DNA from 3 places in the Sphingobium yanoikuyae genome. Region 2 is predicted to be linked to each of the others. Evidence: predicted binding sites of a transcription regulator. Region 2 holds the regulator's gene; each other region holds the start of a gene.
What was found. The regulator LexA, encoded in region 2, represses DNA repair genes until DNA is damaged. The targets are predictions, from matches to a motif close to GTTCCNCNCTTGTTCT.
Positions count from the first base shown of each region.

Region 1: the regulator LexA is predicted to act here: its motif matches at 1,320-1,335, upstream of recA (recombinase RecA).
Region 3: the regulator LexA is predicted to act here: its motif matches at 1,733-1,748, upstream of HH800_RS18680 (ImuA family protein).

Region 1 covers NZ_CP053021.1:3,950,669-3,953,929, forward strand. The annotation lists gene HH800_RS18980 (ATP-binding protein) at 1-856, shown strand, start outside; gene HH800_RS18985 (response regulator) at 941-1,297, shown strand; gene recA (recombinase RecA) at 1,410-2,480, shown strand; gene HH800_RS18995 (hypothetical protein) at 2,658-2,843, opposite strand; gene HH800_RS29505 (methyl-accepting chemotaxis protein) at 2,932-3,261, opposite strand, start outside.
Region 2 covers NZ_CP053021.1:2,273,120-2,276,380, forward strand. The annotation lists gene glp (gephyrin-like molybdotransferase Glp) at 1-1,113, shown strand, start outside; gene lexA (transcriptional repressor LexA) at 1,218-1,895, shown strand; gene HH800_RS11240 (ComEC/Rec2 family competence protein) at 1,886-3,261, opposite strand, start outside.
Region 3 covers NZ_CP053021.1:3,885,358-3,888,618, forward strand. The annotation lists gene HH800_RS18665 (DUF6961 family protein) at 26-202, opposite strand; gene HH800_RS18670 (SOS response-associated peptidase) at 211-858, opposite strand; gene HH800_RS18675 (SOS response-associated peptidase family protein) at 982-1,641, opposite strand; gene HH800_RS18680 (ImuA family protein) at 1,771-2,499, shown strand; gene HH800_RS18685 (DUF6504 family protein) at 2,423-3,261, shown strand, end outside.

The DNA.
Region 1 (3,261 bases), 1.7 Mb from region 2:
GAATGTGAAGCTCGACGTCAGCCATGGCCGCAACCTCGGCGCGGTGCGCGCCGACCCCGGCCAGCTCGAACAGGTCATCATCAACCTGGCGGTCAATGCCCGCGACGCCATGCCCGAAGGCGGCACGCTCAATATCCAGACCTATGGCGTGCCGGCGAACCGCGTGCGCGAGATGCGGCAACAAATTCTGCCGATCAGCGACTATACCGCGCTGCGCGTGTCCGACACGGGCCTCGGCATCCCGCCCGACATCTTGTCCAAGATCTTCGAACCCTTCTTCACCACCAAGGAACTGGGCAAGGGCACCGGTCTTGGCCTCTCCACCGTCTACGGCATCGTAAAGCAGTCGGGCGGCTATATCTTCGCCGAATCCGAACTGGGCCGGGGCGCCAGCTTCGTCATCTATCTGCCGGTCTATGCCGGCGGCGACATCGAGCAGGCCAAGCCCAAGACGCCGATCAAGCGCAGCGAAACCTGGGGCACCGGCACGGTGCTGCTGGTCGAGGATGAGGATATGGTCCGTGCCGTGGCCGAACGCGCCCTCACCCGGCAGGGCTACAAGGTGCTGACTGCCAGCGACGGCGAACAGGGGCTGGAAGTGCTGGGCGGCGGCGAGAAGATCGACCTGCTGATCTCCGACGTGGTGATGCCCAATATGGATGGGCCGGCGATGGTGGCGCAGGCGCGACGCAGTTTCCCCGACCTCCCCGTGCTGTTCATGTCCGGCTATGCCGAGGAGCAACTGCGCAAGTCGATCGACATCGCCAATGTCGCCTTCCTGCCCAAGCCCTTTTCCGTCAACCAGTTGGCCGAAGCGGCGCGCGACGCGCTGGCGATGCGACCGGCGGTGGAATGAACTTGCCCGCCGGCAAACGATTATGCTGGGCATCGCCTGCCCCTTTGGCTAGCGATGGGAAGCAAGAACAAGGGACAAGGGCGCATGGCTGACGGCAAGTCCATCCTCATCGTCGAGGATGAAGCGATGATCGGCATGATGCTGGAAGATTATCTCGACGCGCTCGGCTATCGCCTCCACGCGACCGCCGCGTCGGTGGACGAGGCGTGCGCCCTGGCGCGCGAGGGCGGGTTCGACGCCGCCCTGCTCGACTGCAATCTCCAGGGTGAAAAAAGCTGGCCGGTCGCCGACATATTGGCGCAGCAGTCGATTCCCTTCCTGTTCGCCACCGGCGGCATGGCGGATGATCTGCCGCAGGGCCATGCCGATCGGCCGACGCTGGCCAAGCCCTTCACCATCGGCGCCGTGGAGCGCGCGCTGGAGAAGATTCTCGCCGACTGAATAGGCAGGATAGGAAATTTCCGTTCCCCTCTTGTTCCGCAGGAACAAACGGGATACATCATTGGCAGGCGCCGAGTGACTCGACGCGATCCGCTTGACAGGGGATAGGCCGATGACCGCTATGCTCTCACTCATCGATTCCAAGAAGACAGGCACAATGGACAGACAGAAAGCATTGGAGGCGGCGCTCGCCCAGATTGATCGCGCCTTCGGCAAGGGCAGCGCGATGAAGCTCGGCAGCCGTGAGAAGATCGAGATTGAATCGATCTCGACCGGCTCGCTCGGCCTCGACATCGCGCTCGGCATCGGCGGCCTGCCCAAGGGCCGCATCATCGAGATTTACGGTCCCGAAAGCTCGGGCAAGACCACGCTGACGCTGCATGCGATCGCCGAAGCCCAGAAGGCCGGCGGCACCGCCGCCTTCGTCGACGCGGAACATGCGCTCGACCCCATCTATGCCAAGAAGCTGGGCGTCGACATTGACGAACTGATCGTGTCGCAGCCCGACACCGGCGAACAGGCGCTGGAAATCGTCGACACGCTGGTCCGCTCCAACGCCATCGACATCCTCGTCGTCGACTCGGTCGCCGCGCTGGTGCCGCGTGCCGAGATCGAGGGCGAGATGGGCGACAGCCATGTCGGCCTGCAGGCGCGCCTCATGAGCCAGGCGCTGCGCAAGCTGACCGGGTCGATCGCCCGCTCCAAGTGCATGGTGATCTTCATCAACCAGGTGCGCATGAAGATCGGCGTGATGTACGGCAATCCGGAAACCACCACCGGCGGCAACGCGCTCAAATTCTACGCCTCGGTCCGTCTCGACATCCGTCGCACCGGCCAGATCAAGGATCGCGACGATATCGTCGGCAACGCGACCCGCGTGAAGGTGGTGAAGAACAAGGTCGCCCCGCCCTTCAAGCAGGTCGAATTCGACATCATGTATGGCGAGGGCATTTCCAAGATCGGCGAAATGCTCGACATCGGCGTCAAGGCCGGGCTGGTCGAGAAGTCGGGCTCCTGGTTCTCCTATGACTCGGTCCGCATTGGTCAGGGTCGCGAAAACGCCAAGACCTTCCTCAAGGAAAATCCCGAAATGGCAGACCGCCTGGAAAAGGCGATCCGCGGCAAGACCGAGGAAGTCGCCGAAGGGATGATGGCCGGACCCGAAGCGGGGGATGACGACTAAGCAGGACGACCGCGCCCGACCGGATCAACCGGGCGCCTGATCCTGCCTTTCGTCCACCTCTGGCTTCACGCTCTGAAAAGGCCCGTTGCGCGATGGCGCGGCGGGCCTTTTACCTGCCGGGCGCGCGACAGGGCTGTCGCCATGCAGGCACAACGGAGGGGAAGAGGGAAAAGACCGCTATTCGTGCGGCCGCAGGGCGCGGTTGAGCGAATCCAGCACCTCGGCGATCGGTTCGGTCACGGTGACGCTGCGGCCTTCGCCAAAGCGGATGCGGGTGCCGTCGGTCACGGATGAGACGAAGGTCACCTGGGTAGGGTTGACCGCGGTTTCGGTGCGATCGACGCCGACGAACATGACGAGCATGATCTTCTCTCCCATTTTCGGCCCGTGCCGGACCCATTGGGTGCAAGACTAGCTGCTTTTTGCGCCGTTACCAGAGGCTTTGTGCGGTTCAACCTGCCTGGATCGCCTGCAGGAACCGGCTCGCCCGATCGTCCAACCGATGCGCGACCGTTGCCAGTTGCCCCGCCGCAACGCCGATGTCATGGGCGCCTGCTGCCGCCGCGCTTGCATTATCGCTGATCTGGCGCGCACTCTGGCGGATATGGTCGCTCGACGATCCGGCTTCCGACAGGCTCGCGGCGATCGACCGGCTGAAGGCACCATGGCGCGCCACCGCCGAGAAGACCGATGCCGACACCTCGTTCGCGGTCGCCATCGCCGCGTCCATGTGCAGATGCCCCTGCGCCACCGTCTCCACCGCCAGCCGGACATGGCCGAT
Region 2 (3,261 bases):
GTGCCCGTCGCCGCCTGTGCCGGTCGCTGGCTCGCCACCGACATCAGCGCACTCCGCGACCAGCCCTGGGCCGATCTTTCCGCGATGGACGGCTATGCCGTGCGCGCATCCGAAGGCGCCGGGCCGTGGCAGCTGGTCGCCACCAGCAGCGCGGGCGACGCCGATATCCCGGCCCTGCAACCGGGCCAGGCCTGCCGCATCTTCACCGGCGCGCCCTTGCCGGCCGGCGCCGATGCGATCCTGATCCAGGAAAATGCCACGCGCGATGGCGACAAACTGACCGCGCATGACGGCATATTGACGTCCGGCAGGCATGTCCGCCCGCTCGGCTCGGATTTCCGCGTCGACACGCTGCTGGTCAGCGCCGGCAGCCGCCTCACGCCGGGCCAGATCGCGCTTGCGGTCCTTGGCGGCCATGGCAGCCTGCCCGTCGGCGCCAGGCCCCGCATCGCCCTGCTCTCGACCGGCAATGAACTTGTCCCCCCCGGCGCGCCGACGCCGCCGGGCTATCTCCCCTCGTCCAACGCGCCGATGCTCGCCGCCCTGCTCGCCGCCCTGCCCTGCGACGTGATCGACCTTGGCATCGTGCCCGATGATCTCGCCGCCATGACGCAGGCGCTGGAACAGGCGGCACAGGCCGACATCATCGTCTCGACCGGCGGCGCCTCGGTCGGCGACCATGACTATGTCCGCCTCGCCTTTGCGGCCGCCGGCGGCACGCTCGATTTCTACAAGATCGCGATGCGGCCGGGCAAACCGCTAATGGCCGGGCGCCTGGGGAACGCCACCTTCCTCGGCCTGCCGGGCAATCCGGTCTCCGCTTTCGTCACCGGCACCCTCTTCCTCTGCCCGCTGGTCCGCCATCTCGCCGGATCGCGCGCGCCGCTGCCGCCGGTCGTGCAGGCCCGCCTTGCCGCCCCACTCGGCGCGACGGCGGAACGCGACGATTATCTGCGCGCCTATCGCGGCGCCGACGGCATCGTCTCGGTCACGTCGCAGGACAGCGCCGCCACCGCCGCCATGGCGCTGGCCGACTGCCTGATCCGCCGCCCGGCCGGTTCAGCCCCCGCCATTGCCGGCGACATGGTCGACATCATCCCCCTGACCGCCTGACTATCTGACTGCCTGACCGGCAAAAGCGGCGCATGGCTTAACGCGCTTGACTTGCCCCTTTCCGTTTCCTATGCGTTCTTCATTCGTTCCATGGAGGACCGCCGATGTTGACGCCCAAGCAGCAGGAATTGCTGAGCTTCATTCAGACCCGGCTGGAAGAAGGCGGCGTGTCCCCTTCGTTCGAGGAGATGAAGGACGCGCTCGACCTGCGCTCCAAGTCCGGCATCCACCGGCTGATCAATGCGCTGGAGGAACGGGGCTTCATCCGTCGCCTGCCCAATCGCGCCCGCGCGCTCGAAGTGCTCAAGCTGCCCGATGCGATGCACCGCGCGCCCGCGCCGGCCATTCCGACGCCCAAGATATCGGCGCCCGCCGTGCTGCTGCCGACCGCCGCCAATGACGTGATCGAAATCCCGCTGCACGGCCGCATCGCCGCCGGCGTGCCGATCGAGGCGATGGAAAGCCACACCATGCTCTCCGTCCCCGCCGCCTTGCTCGGCTCGGGCGATCATTATGCGCTCGAAGTGTCGGGGGACTCGATGATGGAGGCCGGCATTCTCGACGGCGACTTCGCGCTGATCCAGCGCACCGATGTCGCGCGCGAGGGCCAGATCGTCGTCGCCCTGATCGACGACGCCGAAGCGACGCTCAAATATTTCCGCCGCGAAGGATCGCGCGTCCGGCTCGATCCCGCCAATGCCGCCTATGAACCGCAGATCTATGATCCGCGCCAGGTCCGCATCCAGGGCAAGCTCGCCGGCCTGCTACGCCGCTACAACTGACCGGCTGTTCGGGGCCGGCGGCGCACGATCCACGGATGCGCGTCGCCGGGCCGATGGACGGTGTGAACTTTGCCGCCTTCAAGGCCAATCGACAGGCCGCCGGTGCGCGACAGCAGCCGGCGGTCGATCTTCATCCAGCGCGGCCGGCACCAAAAGGGCAGGCCCCGGTCGCTGATGACGATATCCGCCGCCGCGCAATCTCGCTCCAGCACCGGCCGGTCCACCAGCATCGCATTGCGCGTCACCAGCAAATGCCAGTCGCGCCCGCCCCGTGGCAATGTCACCGCGCACAGATCGGTCGAACAGCGCGCCTGCTTCATCGTCGCGATCGCCTCCAGCGTCCCGTCATAGCCCGCGCTCTCGCTCAGCACATCGCGGACATAGTCGCCCGCCCCCTCGCGCAGCAGCGCCATCGTCCCCGCCGGTGTCCGCACCGCGACATGCCGCCCATCGCCGGTCACCACGATATCGGGCGGCGCCAGCAGCGTGATGCCGATCAGGCCGACCGCCACCGGCCCAAGCCCTAGCCAACGCCAGCGACTGCGCCAGAGCAGGCACCAGAGACCACCCGCCACGATGATCGCGAACAACCCGCCCGGCACCGCCGGCGCCAGCATCACCGCCATCGGGCTGGCCGCCACGCCATGCGCCACCGCCAGCAACAGCGCGATCGCCTTGCCGGTCAGCCACCAGAAGGGCGTACCCAGCCCGACGAGGTCGAAGCCCAGCGCCACCGCCTCCAGCGGCATGATGACGAAGGTGGTGAGCGGGATCGCGACGAGGTTAGCTACCGCGCCCAGCAAACCTGCCTTGTGAAAATGGTAAAGCGCGATCGGCGCCAGCACCAGTTCGATGGCGAACCCCGTCAACAGCATCGCCGCCACCGTTCGCCCGGCCTTGCGCAACCAAGGCTCGTCCCGCGCCATCGCGAACCCCTTGAACCGCCGATGCTCGCCCAGCGCCACCAGCGCGACCACGGCGGCAAAGCTCATCTGGAAACTCGGCCCGATCAGCGCCTCGGGCCAGAAGACCAGCACCACCAGCGCCCCGGTCGCGACCAGCCGCAGGGTGATCGCCTCGCGCCCCAGCGCCAGCCCGCCCAGCACCAGCAGCGCCGCGATGCAGGATCGCACCGTCGGCACCTCCGCGCCCGTCAGCAGCGTATAGCCGATCCCTGCCAGCGCGCCGCCGGCCGCCGCGATCAACATCAGCGGCCAGTCCAGCGCCGCGCGCGGGATCAGCGCCAGCAGGCGCAGCAGCAGGAATATCACCGCCCCGATCAGCGCCGTCACATGCAGCCCGCTGATCGACAGAAGATGGGCAAGGCCACTGCGCCGCATCGCCTCGGCATCCGCCTCGGCAATCG
Region 3 (3,261 bases), 1.6 Mb from region 2:
CTAACCATGCGTCCCGGCCACCACCTCACTGGATCGTACCTCCAGCCGCAAGGACATCGAGGCAATCGGCGATTGCAAGCCAGCGCATGACGCCGGCTTCGTCACCCTTGATGGCGAGATCTTTCACGCGTCCAGCGATGAACTCCGCCGCCCCAGCGCCATATTGACGATCCACGGCCAGCGCTTCGGCCCAGCGTTCCATCTCCCGCGTCACAGGAACGACGGAGTTTCGACCACTACCGACTTCTTCTTCACCCATAATTCGCTGGTGCGCGTCATCTCGATCAACGCATCGGGAAAGCAGCGGTCCTGAAATGACACGGCGTCATCAAATGAGCCGTGAAGCCACCGCTCATAATCATCTGGCATGAGAAGCACCGGCATGCGATCATGCACAGGCCGGATGGCTTCGTTGCAATCGGTCATTACGCCCGAATAGACAGGCCCCCATTCATCGCTCACGCGCCATAGCCCCGCCCATGCAAAGATCGGCTGTCCCTTCACATTGAACCAGGTCCGGGTCTTAGCGCCCTTTTGACCCTCCGCTTCGGCAAAGGCCGTCAGCGGGATGAGGCAGCGCCATTGCGGCTTGGCCGCCAGGCCTTTCCACATCGGCTTGGCGAGATCGGCAATATTGTTGACAGGCTTGGGCTTTGCCGTCGGGGCCATGCCCTTGAGGCGCAACGGGAAGCCCCAGGTCATCGACTGCATGATGCGCTGCCCGGCTTCCTCCCGGATCACGAGGCCCGGCGTGCCGGGATAGACCTCGTCACCGGCATTGGACATGACCGGGTTGGCGACGCCGAAATGGGCGGCCACCTCGGCAGCGCTCAGACGCTCGGTGTAGAGATTGCAGATGGCTGACCTCCTGTTCGAACGAAGCGGCTGGAGCAGTTGGCGATTCCAGCTTCATCCTATCATGGCGCGAAAGACGGGAAAGCCGCCTGTCTGGCAGGATAGCCGGCAAATTTCTCGCCCCGACTACAGCAAAAGCGCCTGCGCCTGCGTTCCGGGCGGCGGCGCCTTGCTGCGCCAGCTATCCTCGGTTTGCTGCACCTCCATCCGTTCTGCCGCAAAGGGCGAACGGAACTGGAACCGGATCACATCCTGGATGCCGCCATGCAGCCAGGCGTCATAGTCATGGGGATCAAGCAGCACCGGCATCCGGTCGTTGGTCGGCGGAATCGCGGCATTGGCCTCCATCGTCATGCCGGCATAGACCGGCCCCTCGCTCAGCAGGTTTCGGCAGAATCCGGCCCAGGCAATGATCGGCTGGCGCTTCACCGAAAACCAGGTCCTGGTCTTGGCACCGGGCACGCCATCGGGATTGGCAAAATGGGTGAGCACGATGAGGCAGCGATAGCGCGGATCGACCACCATCTCCTCCCACATTGGGTTGGTGAGATCAGCGACCAAGCCGATCCGCCCCGCTTCTTCGCCGCGCGCGCGCATATCCTTGGTCAGGCGCGGAAAACCCCATGTCATGGACCGCAACAGGCGCCGGCCGCCTTTCTCGAAGACGACCAGCCCCGGCAGCCCTTCCACCGTCTCCTCAGGTACCGCGACCGACGGCAAGGGATCGACCCCGAAGTGCGCCGCGATCTCGGCGATGCTCGCCCGCGCGCAATGCAGCCGTGACATGATGGGACCTCCTTGCCGGGACTCGAAGCCATCTCCTTAACATGGAACATATGAAGAACGAAATGCCATTGACTCTGGCGCAGGATTGGAGCGAACAAATGGGGAATATATTTTCGAGTCCCTGCCTCCATGTCCAAAACCGCCATCCTCGACGAGCTGCGTGCGCGTATCGCGCAGGTGGAAGCCGTGGGCGGTCGGCATCCGGTGCTGCCCTTCGGCATCGACGCCATTGACGATCATCTGCCGGGCGGCGGCATAGCGACCGGCGCGCTCCATGAGGTCGCCGGCAGTCCGGACCTTTCCGACGATGCAGCCGCGACCATTTTCCTGGCCGGCATTCTCGCGCGGTCGCAGGGCCAGATCATCTGGTGCCTCCACTGGCGCGACCTGTTCTCGCCGGCCCTGCATCTCGCCGGACTCCACCCCGATCGGGTCATCTTCGTGGAAGCGGGCAATGACACCAACGTCCTCATCGCGATGGAGGAATGTTTGCGTCACCCCGGCCTTGGCGGTGTCGTCGGGGAACTGCGGAAAATGTCGCTCACCGCCTCGCGCCGGCTGCAACTGGCCGCCGAACAGTCTGGCGTATTGGCCATGGTCTTTCGCCGCGCCATGCTGCCCGAAAGCTATGCAGAGGGCAGCGCCGCCTTGACCCGCTGGCGGGTGCGCGCCGTGCCCAGCCAGGCGCTCGGCTATCCTGGTCTCGCGCGTCCGCGCTGGTCGCTGGCGCTTGAGCGCGCGCGCGGCACCGAACCCCAAATCTGGACCGTAGAGGGAAGCGATGAGACGGGTTGTCTCGCTGTTCCTGCCGCGCTGGTCGACGGATCGTATCCGTCGCAAAGCCGGCAGGCCGCCTGAAGGCGGCGCACCGCCCCTCGTCACCGCCCATGCCGACCATGGCCGCCGCCTGATCGCGGCCGTGGACGAGGAGGCGCGCCGGCTTGGCATAGCCGTCGGCATGACGGTAACGCGCGCCCGGTCGCTGGCGCCGGACCTGGACGTCGTGGATGCCGATCCCGAGGGAGATCTTGAGGGCCTGCGCCGGCTCGCTCTGTGGGCAGGAAAGCGCTATTCTCCGATCGTCGCGCCCGATCCATCTGATGGCCTGTGGATCGATATTACCGGCTGCGCCCATCTTTTCGAGGGTGAAGTGCCACTCCTCAAGGACATGATGCGCCGGGTCAGTGGCTCGGGCCTCGCCTGCCAGGTCGCGGTCGCCGACACGCCCGGTTGCGCCCATGCGGTGGCACGGTTTGTGCCATCAGGACGGCCGAACATCATCGAGCCCGGGGCCACGCGCGCCGCGCTCTCGATCATGCCGGTGTCGGCGCTGCGCATCGAGCCGGGCGTCGTGAGCGAACTGCGCCGCATGGGGTTCGAGCGCATCGAGCAGCTGATCGCCGCGCCGCGTGCGCCCCTCGCCAAGCGGTTCGGCCGGCAGCTCTACAAACGGCTCGACCAGGCCCTGGGCCAGGTGCCCGAACCCATCGATCCGATCTACCGCGCCAGCTTGCCGCGCGTGCGGCGCAGCCTGCTCGAACCGATCGGTACCGCCGATGCCATTGGCCAGGTCATCGCGGACCTGTGCACCGATCTTGCCCGCCTCCTGCTGCGCGCGGG